2 linked regions of the Thalassoglobus sp. JC818 genome follow. The protein of the gene in region 2 binds, or shares a complex with, the protein of the main gene of each other region. Links are inferred from orthologs where the notes say so. Each region holds a gene or a part of one and is shown on either strand. Other genes may lie near its edges. The genes, in order: AB1L42_RS20615 and AB1L42_RS05215.

What was found.
Region 1: the proteins of AB1L42_RS05215 (region 2) and AB1L42_RS20615 are in contact, whole or in part, in a crystal structure (PDB 8WTB), measured with the Bacillus subtilis proteins. The link is inferred for Thalassoglobus sp. JC818 from one-to-one orthologs.

The regions. Positions count from the first base shown.
Region 1 is NZ_JBFEFI010000009.1:115,004-124,714, forward strand. The notes cover bases 4,229-7,157. They hold AB1L42_RS20615 (UvrB/UvrC motif-containing protein), read right to left. Parts: upstream 5,991-7,157; coding sequence 5,466-5,990; downstream 4,229-5,465. Other genes in these bases: AB1L42_RS20610 (hypothetical protein), read left to right, coding at 4,229-4,464; trpE (anthranilate synthase component I), read left to right, coding at 6,212-7,157. In the rest of the region: AB1L42_RS20595 (hypothetical protein), read right to left, coding at 1-504; AB1L42_RS20600 (CPBP family glutamic-type intramembrane protease), read right to left, coding at 620-1,414; serine O-acetyltransferase EpsC, read left to right, coding at 2,135-3,070; more of AB1L42_RS20610, read left to right, coding at 3,823-4,228; more of trpE, read left to right, coding at 7,158-7,708; AB1L42_RS20625 (hypothetical protein), read left to right, coding at 8,297-9,711. UniProt on the Bacillus subtilis protein: Activates the phosphorylation activity of the protein-arginine kinase McsB. Is required for the delocalization of competence proteins from the cell poles.
Region 2 is NZ_JBFEFI010000002.1:184,705-194,401, reverse strand. Bases 4,621-7,535 are described here. They hold AB1L42_RS05215 (protein arginine kinase), read right to left. Parts: upstream 6,652-7,535; coding sequence 5,590-6,651; downstream 4,621-5,589. Other genes in these bases: AB1L42_RS05210 (ABC transporter ATP-binding protein), read right to left, coding at 6,959-7,535; ribA (GTP cyclohydrolase II), read right to left, coding at 4,621-5,488. Also shown: topA (type I DNA topoisomerase), read left to right, coding at 1-212; AB1L42_RS05230 (YqgE/AlgH family protein), read left to right, coding at 354-920; AB1L42_RS05225 (discoidin domain-containing protein), read left to right, coding at 1,162-4,215; more of ribA, read right to left, coding at 4,250-4,620; more of AB1L42_RS05210, read right to left, coding at 7,536-7,885; AB1L42_RS05205 (hypothetical protein), read right to left, coding at 7,962-9,697. UniProt on the Bacillus subtilis protein: Catalyzes the specific phosphorylation of arginine residues in a large number of proteins.

The sequences.
Region 1 (9,711 bases), on a different replicon or contig from region 2:
TCTGCTTCCCCAAGACAGCACCGCGCTTCCGCTGAGGATGTAATAAGCACCGCTCAACAGCGTCCACTGCGGCAAAACAAACTGCGATGCACAAACCCCCAAGCCGAAAAGAATCGCCCAGAGTCCAGGCAGCATCCAGATCTGATCTTCTGCAACTTTCAGAATTGCGAAGGTGACTCCAGCACCCGCCAACAGCGACGGGAACATCGCAAGCATTGCGGATCTGAAGAGTTTCCGATCACTTCGAGTCGAAATCGTGCGACTCCGCCAAACCAAAACCGCTCCTGCGATCACGAGATTCAAAATCGCAATTGTCGCCCAGTAGTAAACAAACCGGGCAGGGGAGTGATCGGATGAGATCACCAGCGATTGCCCGAGTACTCCCAACAAACCACTGATCGCTGACAACAAAACCAGTCGCGACCGATACCCACGAAACCAGGTCGTTCGACTCAGAGCCGTTTCGATCGATTCGATGCGACGAAGCGCGTCATCATAGTTCATGTGCGGACACCAGTTCGACTATCTTTGCAATGCAAAGTAAACCGAATGGCGTGGATTGTCAACGTTTTACATCACTGAATAACGACAAGGACAACGAGGCTGTCTTACATCACTCCTAAAGAGCACTCATTAGGATGATCCCCACAAACACGTCGTACAAAACGTGGCTGCCGACCGCGATTCCAAAACCTCGAAGACAGAAAACGACTCCAAACAGCCCACCGGCGATCAATCGAAAGACGTAGCTGAACCAGAAGTCGGGATTGTCGACGATGGTCTGAGTTGTGTTCAACAACACTTGTGGCGAAAACATCGAAAGTGGCCCGACGTAGTGTGCCGTTGCGAACATCCAGCTTGAAGCAACAATTGCCAGGATCAATGAGAAGAGACGCGGAACGCGGCACAAACGCAGCCCGATGAAGACAACCGGAATCAGCATCATCCGGAAAATCATTTCCTCGTACAGCCCCGCCCCGAGAAACGCAATCAGCTGAGTCGTCGCAGTGACTGCTTCCTCCGGTTCGCCGCTGATATCCATCGGAAAAGAGAGTGCCAGAAGCTGTCCGAGGAAGATGAGCACCATCGCAAAGATCAGGCTCTCTGCCAGCATCCCGAGAATTGTTTCCAGCTTACAACTCCATGATCGGTGAGCGATGAGTTGCCAGGACAACAGGCAGAGCGGAGCGAGAATGGGTACGAGGAACGGCGCCCCCCATCCCACCTCATTCCCGACTTGACGAATCCAAAGGTCAGCGCCGTTACGATGAGCAGCCAGACTGGAGTGGAAGACGACTCCCATTTCGTAAACGAGAAGCATTGGGAGAATGAACAGCGTCGAAGGCCACGGTTCTCGCGCCATCGACCAGTAACAGGCCTCCGAATTCTGATTGTTTTGCTTGGTTACTAGCATGATTAGTCACTACGCGAGACCGAACGCACTTCGTCGGTCTCAGCCAGCCATCGATCGACATCCCCTGATCGCCATGGCAACAGGTTGGGCTTCGGTTCTTCTCCGGTCATTTCTGCCGGTCGTCGGGAGATATCAGTTTCATCGACGGATTGGGGGCGGTCAGCGAAGAGAGTGACACCACAACCTTGTGGAAAAATGGGGAAGCCGGCGAATCAATAGCGCTAACCCGATTGCAAGAGTCGTGCATTCCAGAATGGTGCTGCGAATCGATCAAATTCTGCCGGTATTCAGTGCCGATGCTTCGAGCAAACGGTGATGACTTTCCCGAACCAGTTGTTCCACCACGCGGTCAATTCCGGTCCAAATCGGTTCGCGAACAAATTCAGATGCTTGATTGTCTGAATCTGCGGGTCTTACAATTTTTGACAGGTTCGCTGAGCAAGTCGTCCGCCCATGAAGAGAACCTCCCAGAATCCTTTTTCCAGGGACTCTACGATGAGCGTACCGCTGTCGATTGATTCCGACCGAATTGAACTGAGGCAGAAGATGAAATTCGCAGTCTGCTGTGACTGTTGCTGACCGGCGTGAGGCCGGTCGACTCGCATTTCTGCCTGTCAGAAATTGCTCTCACCTGAACGCTCGGTCAATGACCTGACGTCGGGTCGGAAAGATGCTTTGGCTTATTCTTCTGCTTCGCTCAATCTTCTCAGGGACAGTTCCATGGCTGCCGATTTTCGCCTCAAAGAACAACTGCACACACTGACCGACCGAATCGTCGAGAGCTATCAAGAAATCGGGAGAATCAATCATCTCGGTCATTGCCCGCTCCCCAGCTCGGCGATCGTCGTCGAAATCATCGATGACTTAAAAGAACTTCTCTATCCCGGCTATCGCCGCCGACAGACTCTTCACATGGGAAATGTGACCTATTTCGTCGGCGACTTGATCGATTCTCTGCATGACAAGCTGACCCAACAGTTTGCTCGAGCCTTGCGTTATGAATATGACCTGAAGTACGGAAAAGACTGTGATCGACGCAAGCTGATGGACTTCGAAGCCCGCGGCCAGCAGGAAGCGATCAAGTTTCTTGAATCGATTCCAAGCTTGCGACATCTGCTCGTGACGGATGTTGAAGCAGCTTATGATGGTGACCCAGCTGCAAGTGGACTGGACGAAATTATCTTCTGCTACCCCGGCCTCGAAGCCGTCACGGTGCACCGCATCGCCCATCAACTCTACCGGCAAGGCATTCCGCTCATCCCCCGGATTATGTCAGAGTGGTCGCACAACCAGACCGGAATTGATATTCATCCCGGAGCTCAGATCGGTCCATCATTCTTCATAGATCATGGAACGGGAGTCGTGATTGGCGAAACATGTGAGATTGGAACCAAGGTCAAAATTTACCAAGGTGTGACTCTCGGGGCGTTGAGTTTTGCCAAAGACAGCGACGGAAACCTTGTTCGTGGCACAAAGCGTCACCCAACAATCGAAGATGGAGTGGTGATTTATGCCAATGCGACCATCCTCGGCGGCGAAACGGTTGTCGGAACCAATTCGGTAATCGGAGCGAGTGTCTGGCTGACGAAAAGCGTCCCGCCCAATACCGTCGTCACCATCGAAACACCATCACTTCGCCTCCGCGAAGCGAGTTAGACTCGATTCTACGCGTCACAGTCACAGCATTGCCGACGCAGCATTCGTCGTCCAAAGCTGCGATCGGACGTTCTTCAATCATCGGTCGCCCTCAGGCTCTCTCTATTTAGAGTCAGTCTGAGGGCTTTCTTGTGTATCAGGCCGTTAAAGACACTCGAATCGCTGCTTCTGATCGACCGTGCACAGAGCTGACGAGCGGACTCTTGACCCGCTTCTCAACGCAATTGCTTGTCAGATCCGGCAATCATCCAATGACCTCTGGAGAGTTCGTACTCGATCAGGAGGTGATTACTGCGAATGTCATTGGGTAAAACTCCCCAAATTACCAGATAGCCTTACAACCGGACTTTCGGGTTCAAGTCGGGCAATTTGTCGCTGTGAGGCAACGGTCAAGGTGGAATTTCGTCGACACTGTCGGAATTTCTCTTCGGGGAGGCCACCCGAACAAATCCATAAACACCGATCCATAACACATTCTTCACATCACCTCCAAGACTGCCAAATATACCTAAGCTCTATGCTCTGCAATGTTTACATCACGTCCAACAGGCCTTACCCCCGTTCACGAATCGGCTGCTGTCAATTCAGGAGTTCGGAATTCTGAAATTTATTTCCAATTCCAATCCAATTGACTGGACATTGATAGAGGGGGTCATGGTAAATTAGGCAGAATCCCACCCCGGGCCGTTTCCGGGTACACCCAGATTGGGAAATTTTGGAAGAGTTCTCGTTGCACCTTGGAGAAATGAACTATGAACAAACTTGGCATTTTCGCTGCAGCTATGCTCGCTTTGTCCGTCGGACAAGCAGCAAACGCTGACATCACTTTTACGCAAGCTCAGCTTGCTGCGTTGTCTTTCGACAGCGCAACCGGAACTCCAGTCACTCTGTCTGGGTTCTTCAACACTGCTGGAACTCATGATGATGGTACACCTATGGGTGGAATTCAGGGGATTCAACAGGATGCCCGATCCACTTTCGGTGGCGCTTACGACATCCTTTACGGTGTTGACGTTGCAATCGACGCAACTGGCCACAACAACCTGACTCTTGAGTTCTCAAACGACAACGACAGCACCTGGATGGGTGGCCTGTGGGTCGAAGACGGGTCCGGAGCACGCGTTCTTAGTGCTACGACTTCACTTCCAGCTCTTGGCCCTCCAGGAGTTCCAACTCGTCTGTCCGTCAGCCTCGCTGGCATCGACGCATCTGACATCGTCAAAATTGGTGTCATCATCGGAGCAACTGGCTTGGGAACTCCTCCAAGCCCTAGTGCTGTCGACACTTTGCACATGTCATTCGCACCAGTTCCAGAACCAGGTACGATGATCCTTTGGGGAACTTTCGCCGCTCTCGGTGGTGTTCCTGCTCTGCGACGTCGTCGCCAGGCATAGTCCTGACTGCGATTCAGTTTCCGGGCAAAATTGAAGTTGATACGTAAAAGAGGAGATTGGTGGGAATGGTGTTGTTTCTGAGTCTCGGGATTGAGGCTCAGTAGGGTGGTTACAGGGCACCCCTCGGCCCTGCCAGGGAAGAGACCAGAAGGTCTATTTGGATTGCAGCCACTTGAAGACTTCCCCGATTCCTGGGTGTACAATCGCTTTAAAGTACTCGTCGACTAAGCTTTGAAACTACTGATTCTCCAAGGCCAGCAAGCAATTGCTGGCTTTGGTTTTTTTATGGGCTCCTACAAAGCGCCACTCAGCCCTTCGTTCATTCTAACGAGAGGATGAACGACTCGGATTGACGGAAATGCACTCCCGATTTGAAGGACTTGATGATTGTCTTGCGGCGCGAGCAATGTTGGCTTACTCAACACTTCAGAACAGCAAGAAGCAGCGTCAAGCAAACACCCGATCAAGGATATCTGAGAGAGACTGATCGTTTGCTCGAAATGTCTCAGCCTGAAAGACGAGTCGAACCGAGAGTGGCTCGATTCGCCGTCTTCAAACTCGAATTTCGGAGACGAATGTGGTTGGAGAAGTGTCGCAGGAATTACAAATCGCGGCTGTGAGACGTGTAGATTGTACAAGGATCTGACCGGCTGCTATTCGATCGCAACATCGCTGAATTGCGTAACACATTTGAAAGTAGACTTTTACGAATTGCACAGCCAAAGAATAGCTGACTCTGGCACGCACCGTGCTTTAATCTTTTCTCGGTGATTGAGAGACAAAAGAATTGAGACGCTTTTGTCGCTGAGGAGTCTTTCGGCCCCTTGAGAAAGGGCTGAATTGATCGAACCACTATAAAATCGAAACAGGCCGAGCGGTGTGAGAACCGTTCGGCCTGTTTCAGTTTGTCGTGTCAATTCGAGCAGCTTCAGGATGCAGATCAAGCTGTATTCACCGAACCAACGAAATCGTGTGGGTGACTGAGTTGGACAGAAGATCGCCTACGAAGTGCTCTCTGGAGACGGGGAATCACTTTCGATGGTTTGGATCTGGTCCCGCAATCGAGCGGCGAGTTCGTAGCGTTCATCGTCGATGGCTGATTTGAGTTCGTTCTTCAAACGAATCAGCTCGTAGTGCTGACGGCGATCATCGGAGACCTTCGGCGGAAACTTTCCAACATGCTGCGTTTCGCCGTGATGAATGCTCTCCAGAATCGGAATGAGTTGGTTGTGGAACAATTCATAGCAATTTGGACATCCAAGACGTCCCTGGCTGCGGAAGAGTTTGAATGTCATTCCGCAGTGCGGACACGCCTGTTCTCGCTCTTCAGGCGTATCCGACTCGATTGATCCGACTCCGCCGATTGACAGAGGATCATCGATGTCATCGGGAATTCCCCCAACTTCAACGGTGCTGAGATAGTCTTTCGCACATTGTTCGCAGAGATGAACGGAAACAGATTTTCCGCTCTTCAGTTCGGTGATATGAAGGGTCGCCTGTTTTGTGCATCGTAGACATTTCTTCATGACACCCTCGATTCAAAGAGATTTCCGTCGATTTTTGCAGTTCCTGCCGCAGCTTTCGAAGCGTGGCCATTGCAAGCAATGGGCGCAGCAAGACTATGAAGCTCTGATTTTTTGCAATTCTATTGCGGTGGCGAGTGAAGTCAATTCGAGGAGACACGTCCGTTGAGGACCCCTTTGAAGTCGCTATCATTGCGACTGAACGTTTTCACCCAGGATTGATGATGCATCATACGCCGACTTTCGAAGAGTTCCGCTCGAGTCAGTTTCATTCCAAGCTGATCCCGGTTTTCCGAAAGCTCTACAGTGACACACTCACGCCAGTCACTGCATTCTGTAAGGCAAACTGGTCGCGTGAAGCGTTTCTGTTTGAGAGCGTTGTGGGTGGCGAAAAGGTTGGCCGCTACAGCTTTCTCGGAGGGAATCCGTACTTACGGCTCGAAGCATACGGCAATGAACTTGAGGTGACTCAAGATGGCGTTACCGAACGACAAACTGTTTCGGACCCGTTGGCGACGCTCGCGGAGATGATCGAAAACTACCCGTCCGAGCATCATCATGGGCTTCCGCGATTCGTGGGTGGGGCCGTTGGTTATGCTGGCTATGATGTGGTGAGGTACAGCGAAGACCTGCCTTCGCCGCCGGAAGACGACCGACAGCTTCCCGATCTGTCATTCGCGTTCTATGAGTCGATGATCATTTTTGATCACATAGAGAAAACGATTATCGTCGTCGCTCATGCTCGAACGGACACCGACGACCTCAAAACGGAATACGAGCAAGCGTGTTCACGAGTCGACGAACTGTGTCATCGGCTGCAGCAGCCTCTCGGAACTCTGGCCGTACCTGATGTGATTTCGAAAGTTGATCCGGTTTCGAACTGGGTTTCCAACTTTTCTGAAGCTGAGTACTGCGAAGCGGTCGAAAAGTGTAAATCTTACATTCGAGCTGGCGACATCTTTCAGGTGGTGCTCAGTCAAAGACTCGAGTTGGAAACGAGTGTTGCGCCGCTGGATGTTTACCGGGCATTAAGGGTCGTCAATCCCAGCCCGTTCATGTTTCTGCTTCAGACGCCGAAGACAACACTGGTCGGAAGCTCCCCTGAGATTATGGTCCGGGTCGAAGATCGTGAGACCACAATCCGTCCGCTGGCTGGGACTCGCAAGCGAGGTGAAACCGAGGCAGAAGATCAGGCGCTTGCGGAAGAACTTGTCGCAGATCCTAAAGAACGTGCCGAACACGTAATGCTGGTGGACCTTGCGAGAAACGACGTGGGGCGAATCGCTGACTACGGGACTGTCAGTCTCAGCGATGTGATGGTTGTCGAGCGATACAGCCATGTGATGCACATCACTTCGAATGTGAAGGGGCATTTGCGAGACGGGCTGACAAGCCTCGACGCTCTCCGGGCTGGGCTCCCAGCTGGAACGGTTTCCGGTGCTCCGAAAGTTCGAGCGATGGAAATCATCGATGAGCTCGAACGACATCGACGCGGACCTTATGCCGGAGCGGTTGGCTACATCGATTTCACAGGGAATATGGATACCTGTATTGCACTGCGTACGCTCGTGATGACCGGAAACAAGGCGTATGTGCAAGCTGGTGCGGGGATTGTGGCTGACAGCGTGCCGGAAGCGGAGTATCAGGAGACGCTGAACAAAGCCCGGGGACTGCTGACGGCAATCGCTCTCGCTGAGGCAATTCAAGAGAGTGAAGAGTAGAGTCGCGCAGGTCGGTTCCTGAATGCGCTGTTGCGCCGCTCCACTAATAACTTTTCGACAACTACTGCCGGTTTTGCAGCTGTTTTCCGAATCGATCTCACTCTTTGAATCGCACGCTATCTATCAGCGATTGCTCCATTGCGATCATGTCACGAGCCGCAAAAGTTCTCGCTGGCCGCATGTGAGAGATTCCTCATGAATCGGTATGCATGCCAGATTGAACAGCGAATCAGCTGGGGCACCGCCTGATCGATGGCAATTTTTGCCGATCTGATTTTTTGGGGTTGATCAATAATCTGAAAATATTGACCCGGATTGAACTTTCACTCTAAAACCGTCGCAATCCTCAGTTTCTCACCAAATCTACCCTTCTTCCGGTACTTCAACACCTTGAGTCACTACCGGAAAGCCCACCTCTCTTTATCCCACCCGGAACTTCCGTTCCAGTCCGCATAATCGGCTGCCGATAACTGATATGACCGGCTCCGTCGGATCAACTGGAAAAATACGTTTACCCGCAAAATCTGGCACAATCGGTCCCTGTTGGAAGGGTCCGTGACTGCCTCCGTCTCAATTTTGGGGCAACCAATGACTTCGCGCAAAGCCTGTCTTATCGGACTACTATGTTTCGCGCTGATGCCAAGACCCGCATCAGCGCAAACGGCCTACGTTTCGGATGAATCCGTAACGGGGTATCACAGTGGCAGCCTCTATAGTGCTGTCATGCCAATGGCATTCCCACGGAGTTTCCTCTTCGCCAGAGGTGACTTCGGGAATCGACCCGGTGTCAGCAATGACTACTTTGCTGCCGGGGGATTCATGCCCATGGAACTTTATGGTCCGGGGGAAGTGACCTTCCTTGAAGGGCAGGTCTGGATCACCGAACAAAACGAACAGTCCATCGTCGGTGGTACCGCCGGTATTGGTCATCGCTGGATGATCATGGACTATTCCCAAGCAGTCGGTCTGAACGGCTTCTTAGCCTGGGACCAGAGTGCCAACGGGTATAGTTACGATGGGTTTTCGCTCGGTGGTGAGTGGATGACCGATTACGTCCAGGCAACGATCAATGGATACGTTCCCTGGAATGACCGCATTAACAACGTGGGTGATCCCGTTGTGATGACCCAACAGCCCGTGTTCACTGGTCCGAATCTTGCATTCCGAGCAATGCAGGGTGTGGAAGAGCAGTTGAAAGGGATGGACGCAGAAATCGGTACTGCGATCCCACACGCGGAGTGGTTGTCAGCTTACGTCGGTGTCTATCACTTTGATGCTGCCGAAGAAAACGACTTCACTGGAGCCAGTGGTCGTGTTCAAGCGGACTTCAACAACGCTGTCTTCAGCCTGACAGTTTCCGACGATGATCGTTTCGGAACAACTGTCAACTTCAACGCTGAGTTGCGACTGAACGGTGGCCAGCTCTCATTCATGCCACGCTACCGCACGCTTGATACCCAGATGCACGATCGAGTCCGACGCCGTACTCGAATTCCAACACTCGAATACGCAAGCGAGCGGGGACGTGTTCTGGCCATCAACCCAGCGGATGATCTGCCTTACGAATTCATCCACGTCGACAACACAGCTGGCGGTGGAGGAGACGGAACATTCGAGAATCCGTTCAACGAACTCGACCTTGCCAGCAACATGCCGAACGCCGACATCATCCTGGCGTATCGCGGAAACACAAGCCCAACGAATTTGCTGAACGCAAACGATGGGCTCATCCTGGAAGACAACCAGATTGTTCTTGGACAAGGACATGAGTTCTTCCTCGAAACCGCGAACTTCCCAGGCGTCTTCGTTCAGCTGCCAGGTTTCAGCGGAAATGGAAACAATCCATTCATCGGTGGAAATGCAGGTGCTGACCTGATCACTCTTGCCAACAACAACACGATTCTCGGCCTGAACACTGTCACCGATGGTGGAAGTGCAATCGTTGGTTCGGACATCACGAATGTTGTCATCGACGAGATCAACCGAGACTTCGACATCCTCGG
Region 2 (9,697 bases):
ACCCGCAATCGATCACGCTGGCTGAAGCTGTCGATCTCATTAACGACAAAGCAGCCAAGACGGGCAAGAAAGTCGGAAAGAAAAAGGCCACCAAAAAGAAGGCTGCTAAGAAAAAGAAAGCCACCAAGAAGAAAGCCGCTAAAAAGAAGACTGCCAAGAAGAAGGGAACTAAGAAGAAAGCTGCCGAGGATCAATCAGCAAACGACGAATGATCACTGCGACAAACGTCGCAGCGTCGGAGTACGTGCCACTTCAAAAGTCTCGATCTGCGAAACGGGTCTATTCGCCTTTCCGGACTCCGGGTATAATCCGACCGATCTCACGCTGAGTGCACTTCAATCGAATTTTGACGAATGACAGAATCACTGCGAGGAAAATTCCTGGTCTCCGGGCCTCGACTGCGCGACGAGAATTTTTTCAAATCCGTCGTGTTGATCGTGGAGCATGGGGAAGAAGGAGCGATGGGCCTCGTGATCAATCACCCGTCTTCGGTCACAGTCGCTCACGCTCTGCAGGAACATCTTGATCTTCCCGAAACGCAGGACCTCGTTTACGTCGGGGGACCTGTTGAACCGGCTGCTTTATTCGTCGTTCATAACTCGCCCTCGCTGGATCCCGCTGAATCTCCAGTGATTCCTGACGTTTTCATGGGCAGCAGTGCAGAGGTCTTCGAACGAATTCTGACTGCCAGTCTGGAACCCGACCATGAGCTCGTCTACCGAGTTTACGGAGGTTGCTCCGGATGGGGACCGGGCCAACTCGAGGGCGAACTCGAACGTGGCGACTGGCTGACAATCGATGCTGACTCAAATTTTGTCTACACTGAAGATCCCTATTCCGTTTGGGATCAGTTGATTGCCAAGACATTCCACTTCAACCGGCTTCATTCCACGCAGTGTGATCACCCGGATTGGAATTAGAGCAGCTCTCGAACAGGTTTTCGTGAGTTTGCTGAAGTGTCTGGCAAGTTGCTCTTCCCAATGCTTGGGACTTTCGCGCGATCACCTGTGTCAACACTGACACTCCCCAGTTGATTCCCACCTACTTAAAGTATTTTCTGTTTTGTATGCACGATCTCGCACGAGCAAGCACAGCCTTTTAACTTATGAAACAGTGCAAGCGAGTGCACAGGAAAGAGCAACTTGCTCTAGACAGCCTCTTATGTTCGAATTCAACAAGCTGCCTGCGATGATTCGATCGATCGGATCTAGTCAGTTCTATCTCACTCTTCTCTGCGTCTCGACGCTCTCAGCAGTTCCGTCCAGTTCTTCTGCAGCTGTGCGGAATCTGGCTTTGGGGCAGCCAGCGAAAGCCAAGTCGACACAAACTTCGCACGATCCAGGACACGCCGTTGATGGGAATCTTAAGTCGCGCTGGTGTGCCAACGGATCACAAGAGAGTGAGTGGTGGGAAGTTCAACTCGCTGAAACTGCCAGCATCAATGCCGTCCGCATCCTTTGGGAGCAGGAGGGCACAGCGTATCGATATCTCATCGAGTCATCTTTGAATGGGAACGACTGGAAGACCGTTGTTGATCGGTCGGAGAACACGACCGAGACCGGAATCACAACGCATCAGTTCGACCCGGTCAAAGCGAATCGCATTCGAGTCACCTTTCTTGGTTCAAACTCCGGCGGATGGGGAAGCATCAGCGAATTCGCAGCTTACTCCGGAGATCCTCCTCCCGAGTTCGAACTTGTCGAGTCATCGACCAATGTCACGGTTGCTGATGTCAATGCCCCTGACGGATTCAACGTGCGTCTGTTCGGTGTTCCACCAGAGATCAATTATCCCGTCTGCCTGACAGCGGACTATTCCGGAGATGTTTTCATCGGAGTCGATGAGCAAGGGTCACTCGGCAAAGAAGCGGGACGCGGAAAAGTCCTTCGCGGTCGAGACACCAACGGCGACGGAACAGCCGACGAAGTCCAGTTGTTTGCCAAGATGGATCACCCTCGCGGCCTCTTCTACGACGACAATTCTCTGTGGGTCTTACATCCTCCATTCTTGACCGTGTTTCACGATCGCGATGGAGATGGAACAGCCGACGAGCAGCAAACACTGATCGAAGGAATCAGCACAGACTTCGTCAACAAGCGCGGAGCGGATCACACGACCAACGGCATCCGCATGGGGATTGATGGCTGGCTCTACATCGCCGTTGGTGATTTCGGATTCACACATGCAGTCGGTGCGGACGGAACGGAGTTGTCTCGTCGAGGCGGAGGTATCGTTCGCGTCCGCCCGGATGGTTCCGAGATGGAAATCTACTGCTGGGGATTGAGAAACATTCTCGATGTCTCCATCGACCCATTCATGAATATCTTCACTCGCGACAACACTAACGACGGCGGAGAATGGAACGTTCGGCTTTCACACATTCTGCAGTCTGCGGAGTTCGGTTATCCCTCGCTGTTCATGAACTACACCGATGAAATCATGCCGCCTCTCGCGGATTACGGCGGAGGCTCTGGCTGTGGAACGTTCTTTCTGCACGATGCTCAATGGCCTGAAAACTACAACAACACTCTTTACACATGCGACTGGGGACGCAGCGAAGTCTTCCTGCATAATCTTCCTGAAAGCGGCCCGACATACCTCCCGCATCAGCAATCGTTCTTGCGGATTCCCCGCCCTACGGACATCGACATTGATGCCGCTGGCAGGATGTATGTGAGCAGTTGGAAGAACGGAAACTTCGCCTACGACGGCCCCGATGTCGGTTTCGTCGCTCAGATCGTTCCGGATGGACTCACACCTGCCGCGCTTCCCGACCTGAAAAAACTCGACGATACGGTGCTTGTCTCACAGCTTCGAGCTGGGAACATGAAGCAGCGGCTCTACGCTCAACGTGAAATCCTCCGGCGTGATGAGCATGCGAATCTCGATTCGCTTCTGACGACACTCATGAATGATCCAGATGGACAGGACTTCGCACGCGTCGCGGCACTTTACACACTCAAACAGCTTCGCGGAGTGGAGAGTCACCCTGAACTGCTCGAAGCGTTGACCGATCCTCTGCTTCGCGAACATGCTCTGCGTGCTCTCACGGATCGCCGCACTGAGTTCGATGGCGTGACGAGCGCAGCCATCATTCCGTATCTGAGCGATCCTTCTCCTCGCGTCGTTGCGCAGGCGATCATCAGCCTTGGACGTCTCGGTGATTCTTCGATCGCAGAGAATCTGATTCCCTTGACTGTTCGACAGTCTGACACGCCTCGTGCCACAGCTCACAACGTCGCCGATGCCGATGCTGTCATTCCGCATCTCGCCATCCGCGCGTTGGTGAACCTGCAAGCTGGCGAAGCGTGTCTGCAAGCGCTCGACACTCCCTACCGCGACGGAGCGATTCAGGCTTTGCGATGGATGCACGATCCAGTCGTCGTGACTAATCTTATCGAAAGACTTCAACAAGCTTCTGACGCACAGTCAGCAAGCGATCTCCTCTCGGTTCTTGTTCGGCTCTATCATCGCGAAGGAGACTACAAAGAAGGTTGGTGGGGAACTCGTCCCGATCGAACCGGACCGTATTACGATCGGCAACCCTGGGAAGAAACTGCACGAATCGAAGAGGCCATCGTCTCGCACTATCAGTCTGCGGATGAAATCGGAAAAGAACGTCTGCTCGGAGAGATGATCCGGCATCGAGTTCACCCTAGCCAACTTCCGAAATCACTCTTCGAAGATCACAAGCAGACCGAATCGAACCAGCCAATCGCCATCCCGACAGTTGATCCCGACAATCCCAACCAAATCGCCAACATGACCTTTGAGGAGGTGCTTGAACGAACCCTCAATGCGGAAGGGAACGTCAAACGGGGACGACGCGTTTTCCTTCAGCAATCCTGCATCGCCTGTCACACGTATACTGAAGGGCAAGACCCGAAAGGGCCGCACTTGGCGGACATTGGAAAGCGGTATACCCGCGAGCAACTGATCGAATCGATCCTGAAACCGAGTGCAAAAATCGCTCAGGGATTCGACACCTATTCATTCATCACGACAGAAGGCAAGATTTACTCGGGCTTCATCGTGGGACGCAGCGCTGAAGAAGTGAAGCTGCGACAGGCGAATGGTCTTTCTCAAACGATTCTTCAAAACGAAATCGAAGAACAGGTTCAGCGAACCGAATCGATGATGCCGCAAGGGATCGTCAACAATCTCACCCCGGAAGAACTCGCTCACCTGCTCGCGTTCTTAGAGCAACTCAAGTAGGCACTCGGCAGACGTTCCAACTCTCGCTGAGCGACTACTGGTTGCTCGGCGGGAGGATGTGTCCCATTTTGTCTCTCTTGGCCTGCATGTATCGCTCACGATGGACATGCGGCGGAGCCACCAACGGGACCTGTTCAACAACGCGCAGATCGACCCAGTTCTCGAACGCTTCGGTCTTCTTGGGATTGTTCGTCAGGATTCGAACCTGCTTCAGCCCGAGGTCTTTGAGAATTTGAAGCCCGACCATGTAGTCTCGCAGGTCCGCTTTGAATCCCAATCGATGATTGGCTTCAACCGTATCAAAACCCTCATCCTGCAGCTGATAAGCTTTCAGTTTCGCGGTCAGACCGATGCCGCGACCTTCTTGAGGGAGGTAGACAACAGCTCCGCAACCTTCTGCGACAATCATCTGCATCGCAATGTGCAATTGATCTCCGCAATCGCAGCGCAGCGACCCCAGAATGTCACCTGTGAAACAGGACGAATGCATGCGTACGAGAGGAGCTTCAACGGAATTCAAATCCCCCCAGACGATGGCAATCGGTTCCTGATCTTCGTGATCGACTTTGTATGCGATGAACTTCGGAGTTCCGTAATCTTCTGTTGGAATCTCAACTTCTGCTTCGCGGTGAATCAGGTTCTCGCGGATTCTTCGGTGCTGGATGATTTCGGCGATCGAAATAATTGGAATGTCATGTTCCTTCGAAAACTCCTCGAGTTCTTCGATTCCAGCCATCCCAAAACCGCGCTGGCTACAAATCTCGATGATGCAGCCGACGGGATGCAAACCCGCCATTTTTAGAAGATCGATGGATGCTTCCGTGTGACCAGCCCTTCTGAGAACGCCCCCCTCGCGAGCGAGAAGTGGATTCACATGCCCCGGTTTGACGAAGTCGTTCTTTTGCGAATTCGGATCTGCGAGTGCATTCAACGTTAGTGATCGACTTTCAGCACTGACACCTGTGCCAGAGTCCTTATGGTCGACAAGCATCAGGAATGGGGTCTGATGCGAAGACGTATTCGATTCAGCATCAACGATCGGATTGAGCTGAAGCCTCTCAGCAACATCGTGGGTCAGCGGAGCACAAAGCACACCCGCAGCCCGTCGCATCATGAAGTCGACCTTTTCAGGCGTCATGAACTGGGCTGCACACAGCAAGTCTCCTTCGTTCTCGCGATCTTTTGCATCGAGAACAATGACCATTTTCCCTTCTTGCAAACGTTGCAGGATGAGATCCAGGTTGCGTCGACTGGTGCTCTCGGGAGTTGTCATTGGAATGCTTTGCCTTAAGTTTGCATACGTCGCGAATGAGTCGACGGTGCCAGAGATGACCTGTTGATCAAACACTCACGATCACCGTCTCGGAATGTGCTCTAGTTTTGTGGAGGTCTTGTCAGTCGATCTCGCAGGTAAGCTGCGCGAACTACGTTCCGCTGCGTCGATTCGAGTTCTTCGCCCCGAATCTTCTGCAGGTGTGCTGGCTGAATGTGCATGAACAGCTCGTTGACGGTCGAGATTTCGACGTCATCAACTAAACCGAGATTGATTCCCATACGAACACTGGAAAGTTTTTCCATGGTCTCTTCGGAGGAAATCTGCCGAGCGCTGCTCAAGACACCCAAAGCTCGGGACACCTGATCGTGCAGCCGTTGACGATCTTCCTTGATAAGTGCCTGACGTGCTCGTCGTTCGTAATCCAGAATGTCCGGAATCACACGTTTGACGTTCTGGATAATTTGCTCTTCGGTGCGTCCAAGCGTGACTTGATTCGAGATTTGATAGAAATCTCCCATCGCCTGACTCCCTTCGCCGTAGAGTCCGCGCACTGCGAGATTCATTTTGTGCATGGCCTGAAAGACCTTCTGAATCTCCTTGGTCAACACCAAGGCGGGAAGGTGCAACATGACGCTGACGCGCATGCCTGTGCCCGCATTTGTGGGGCAGGACGTGAGGTACCCGAATTCATCGCTGAACGCGAAAGAGACTCTTTCTTCTAACTCGTCATCGATTTTGTTGATCTGCGTCCACGCCGATTCCAATGCGTAGCCACTTCGAAAGACCTGCATTCTCAGATGATCTTCTTCATTGATCATCAAACTCACCGTTTCGAGTGCTCCGATGCAGGCGCTCCGAGCCCCTGAGCTCTCAGCGTGTTCGCGGCTGATGAGTTGTCGTTCAACCAAGAATTTTCGATCGAGGTCATCGATTTGATCGACATCGATCACCTTCAAATCGGAAGCCGTTGAGAGTTCGCGGATGTTCTCTTTCAGCAGAGCTTCGGTCTCGCGACGAGTTGATTCGTCGGCCCGCGGGGGAAAAGTGAAATCCGCGACGTTCCGGGCCAAACGGATTCGGCTGGAAATCACAATATCCGATTCCGGACCGGTTCCGCGCAACCACTCACCGCTGGTCGCCTTGAGATCATCGAATTCCACCTGAGAAACTCCCTCCACTCTCGATTGTGCCTGGTACCGTCGACGAATTCGTGAGAAGTGATCCGAAAACCCGAACATCGGATTAACATCCGAGACCCAAACCGAGTCAAAAACGGGTTTGGGACACGTTCTATTCTCCCGTGTCGCTCGGTTTCTGGCAACGGTCGGAACTCAGAGTTTCTTGATTTACCCGAGCAGTTCGCAGCACTTTTGCGTTTTTGAGGCAGTCTTTTCGAACTCGCAGCTGTCGAAACCGCTGTCCAATCATGTACGACGAGCCCACATCCCGGAAGGCTGATGAAATGCTTTACTGCTGCATCCCTTTGGTCAATTCCATGAAGGCGGTCTCGAGATTGACTTCCTCTTCCCGGAACTGACGGAGCTTGAAACCTGCCTGAATCAGCTCCGACGGCAGATCACTGTAATCATCGCTGCCTGCGTTGAGTGTCACGAAGATCGTCTCACCGGTAATTGAGACCCCTTTCACAAGGTCGTGCTGTTCCAGCAACTTCGCTGCCGGTTCCGGGTCACCGATCACTCGAATTTCGAGCAGAGTCGCTTCACGCGCCTTTTTCATGACGTCAGCGACATAGTCATCGACGAGCATGTTTCCCTTTTCGATGATCCCAACTCGAGTACAGACATCGGCCAGCTCAGGAAGGATGTGGCTGGAAACGATAACGGTTTTCTTCATCTCCCCGAGTCGACGCAGGAGCTTTCGAATCTCGATACGAGCACGCGGGTCCAATCCACTCGCAGGCTCATCCAGCAAGAGAACCTGAGGATCGTGCAGCAGTGTCCGCGCCAGCCCGATTCGCTGGGTCTGCCCTCGCGACAATTGGGAGACCATTGCATCTCGCTTGAACGACATGTCGACCAGTTCGAGTTTTTCCTCGCAGACCTTTCGTCGCCCCGGACCATTGATGCGATAAGTCGAAGCGAAGAATTCCAGATACTCGATGACTGTCATGTCGTCATAGACACCGAAGAAGTCGGGCATGTAGCCGACGAGCCGGCGGATTTCATCCGGGTTGGTGTAGATCGACTTTCCGCAGACGTAACACTCACCATAGTCGGGATTGAGCAGCGTCGCGATCATTCGCATCGTGGTGGTCTTCCCCGATCCGTTGGGACCGATGAACCCGAAGACATCGCCTTCCTTGAGTGAAATCGTGATCTCGTTCGCAGCGACAAGATCTCCATACCGCTTCGTGAGTTTGATGGTTTCAATCACAACACTGATTCCAGAACATATTGAAAAATGAGGCCAAGGAGATGGCGGTCGATTTGTATTCAGTAATCGCTGATCACTAAGGAACTTTCAGCAAGTTTGGATCAGGCGGAGCGTTCAGAGCAGCAGCATCGACTTGAACGGGAAGGATGATCCGGACGATCGTGGCTCGGTCTTCGTATTCGGGGGCTTCGCCATTAATGTTGTAGTTCGTGGCCCCTCGCTCCATGCGGCCAAACAGGACCGCCTTGCCCAATTCGATTTGTTGAGACAGATCCAGTTCTTCCAGCGACTGGTTGGAGAGCGTCGAGTACTCACGCCCTCCAGTGACGGTGTAGAATGTCAGGATTCTCATGATGTCGTAAGCGTCTCTGGAAAACGGATCGTACCGTTCTCGATCAACCTGTCCGTCCACTTTCGTCGAGACTTTTCCCTGACGGGTTGAGGTCCGAATTCTGAGCAAGACACCACGCAAAATATTGGTTCGTGCCAGATCCAACTGAAATGTTTCCCCCGGTTTCAGGGGCTGAAGTCCTTCCCCAGAAGTCGTGCGAGGAGAGTATGCGAAATTGTCGTAAGCCAGAAACCAGTCCTGAATCTCCCCCGGCAGCTCATGCGAGATGCTTCCCTGGAGTCGTCCGTTCCCTCGATCGTACAGGTCTGAGGAAACGAGCGTTTTCATGTCGACGCCTGCTTCCCATTCACTTGCGACGGAACCAGTCGACCAGACTCGAATCGGTAAATCGAAGACTTCGTCTCCCAAGTCCGAAACACTGTAAGCTGGCTTTTGACTATCCAGACCACCGGAGCGATACATGCCGCGATAGCCCGATTCTGGTCGTTCGACCCAGCTTGTCAGAGTGAAATCGACATTGTCATCAGAGAGTGCCTCGCCGAAGTCCACGATCGCATGTGTGTCGTATCGACTCGACGTCGGGCTGTAGAGATTGAACCAGCTTCTCCCGCGAACAGTTCCAATCGTTGCGTCGACATCCACCACTTCCATCTGGCGGGCGGACATTGGATGTGAATTCGTCGCATTGGCTGAACTTAATGTCGTGTAGACAATCAGTCCCAGCCACAGAGGAAATGTGATCCATGTTAGATTCGGACGTCGAATGACGTGATGGACGAGGTAATAGTCAATGGGTCCGACGAGGATCGCCAACAGTGCCATCCAGCCCATTGAGACCCAATATGAGTGTCTTGGAATCTCGTCGGTCGAGTCGATTGCCTGGATGATCTGTGTTTGAAAATCTGCAACTCCCGTTGGACTCAAACCGCTGTCGTCTCGCTGCTGCAGAAATTCTGGATCGTTCCAGAGAGGATCACGCCCTGCAAGAATCATCGCCAGCTCTGCTCGTGAACCCCATTCAGAAAGAGGCTCCTGATCGAGGCGTAAAGCGAAGATCGTCACTAAACCGAGTCCAACTCCCGATCGAATGATCATTGGCTGATTCAATCCTGAAGCGACGACAAGCCCATTCTCAGCATGCAGGTCTGCACCGGTCAAACTTCCGATCATTCGCAACCGACCGCTTCCCGGAATGATCGCGTTCAACGGACCCAGGTTCCGAATCTCCGCAGTCCCGTGCGGCTGATTGGGAAGCCAGCTGGCGAGCGAACTGTTGTTCAGCAACTCAGCATCTGCTCCGACTGCCAAAACGAGGCGACCACCCCGCTCAACCCACTTCTGCATCGCTGCGGAAGCTTCTTCGGAAACGGGTGTGTCTGCATTAATAACGATGACATCGACCGAGTCGAGCGACCGTCCGGTCCCCCGCCAGTCGCCGAAGTCTTCCAACGAGACGAGTT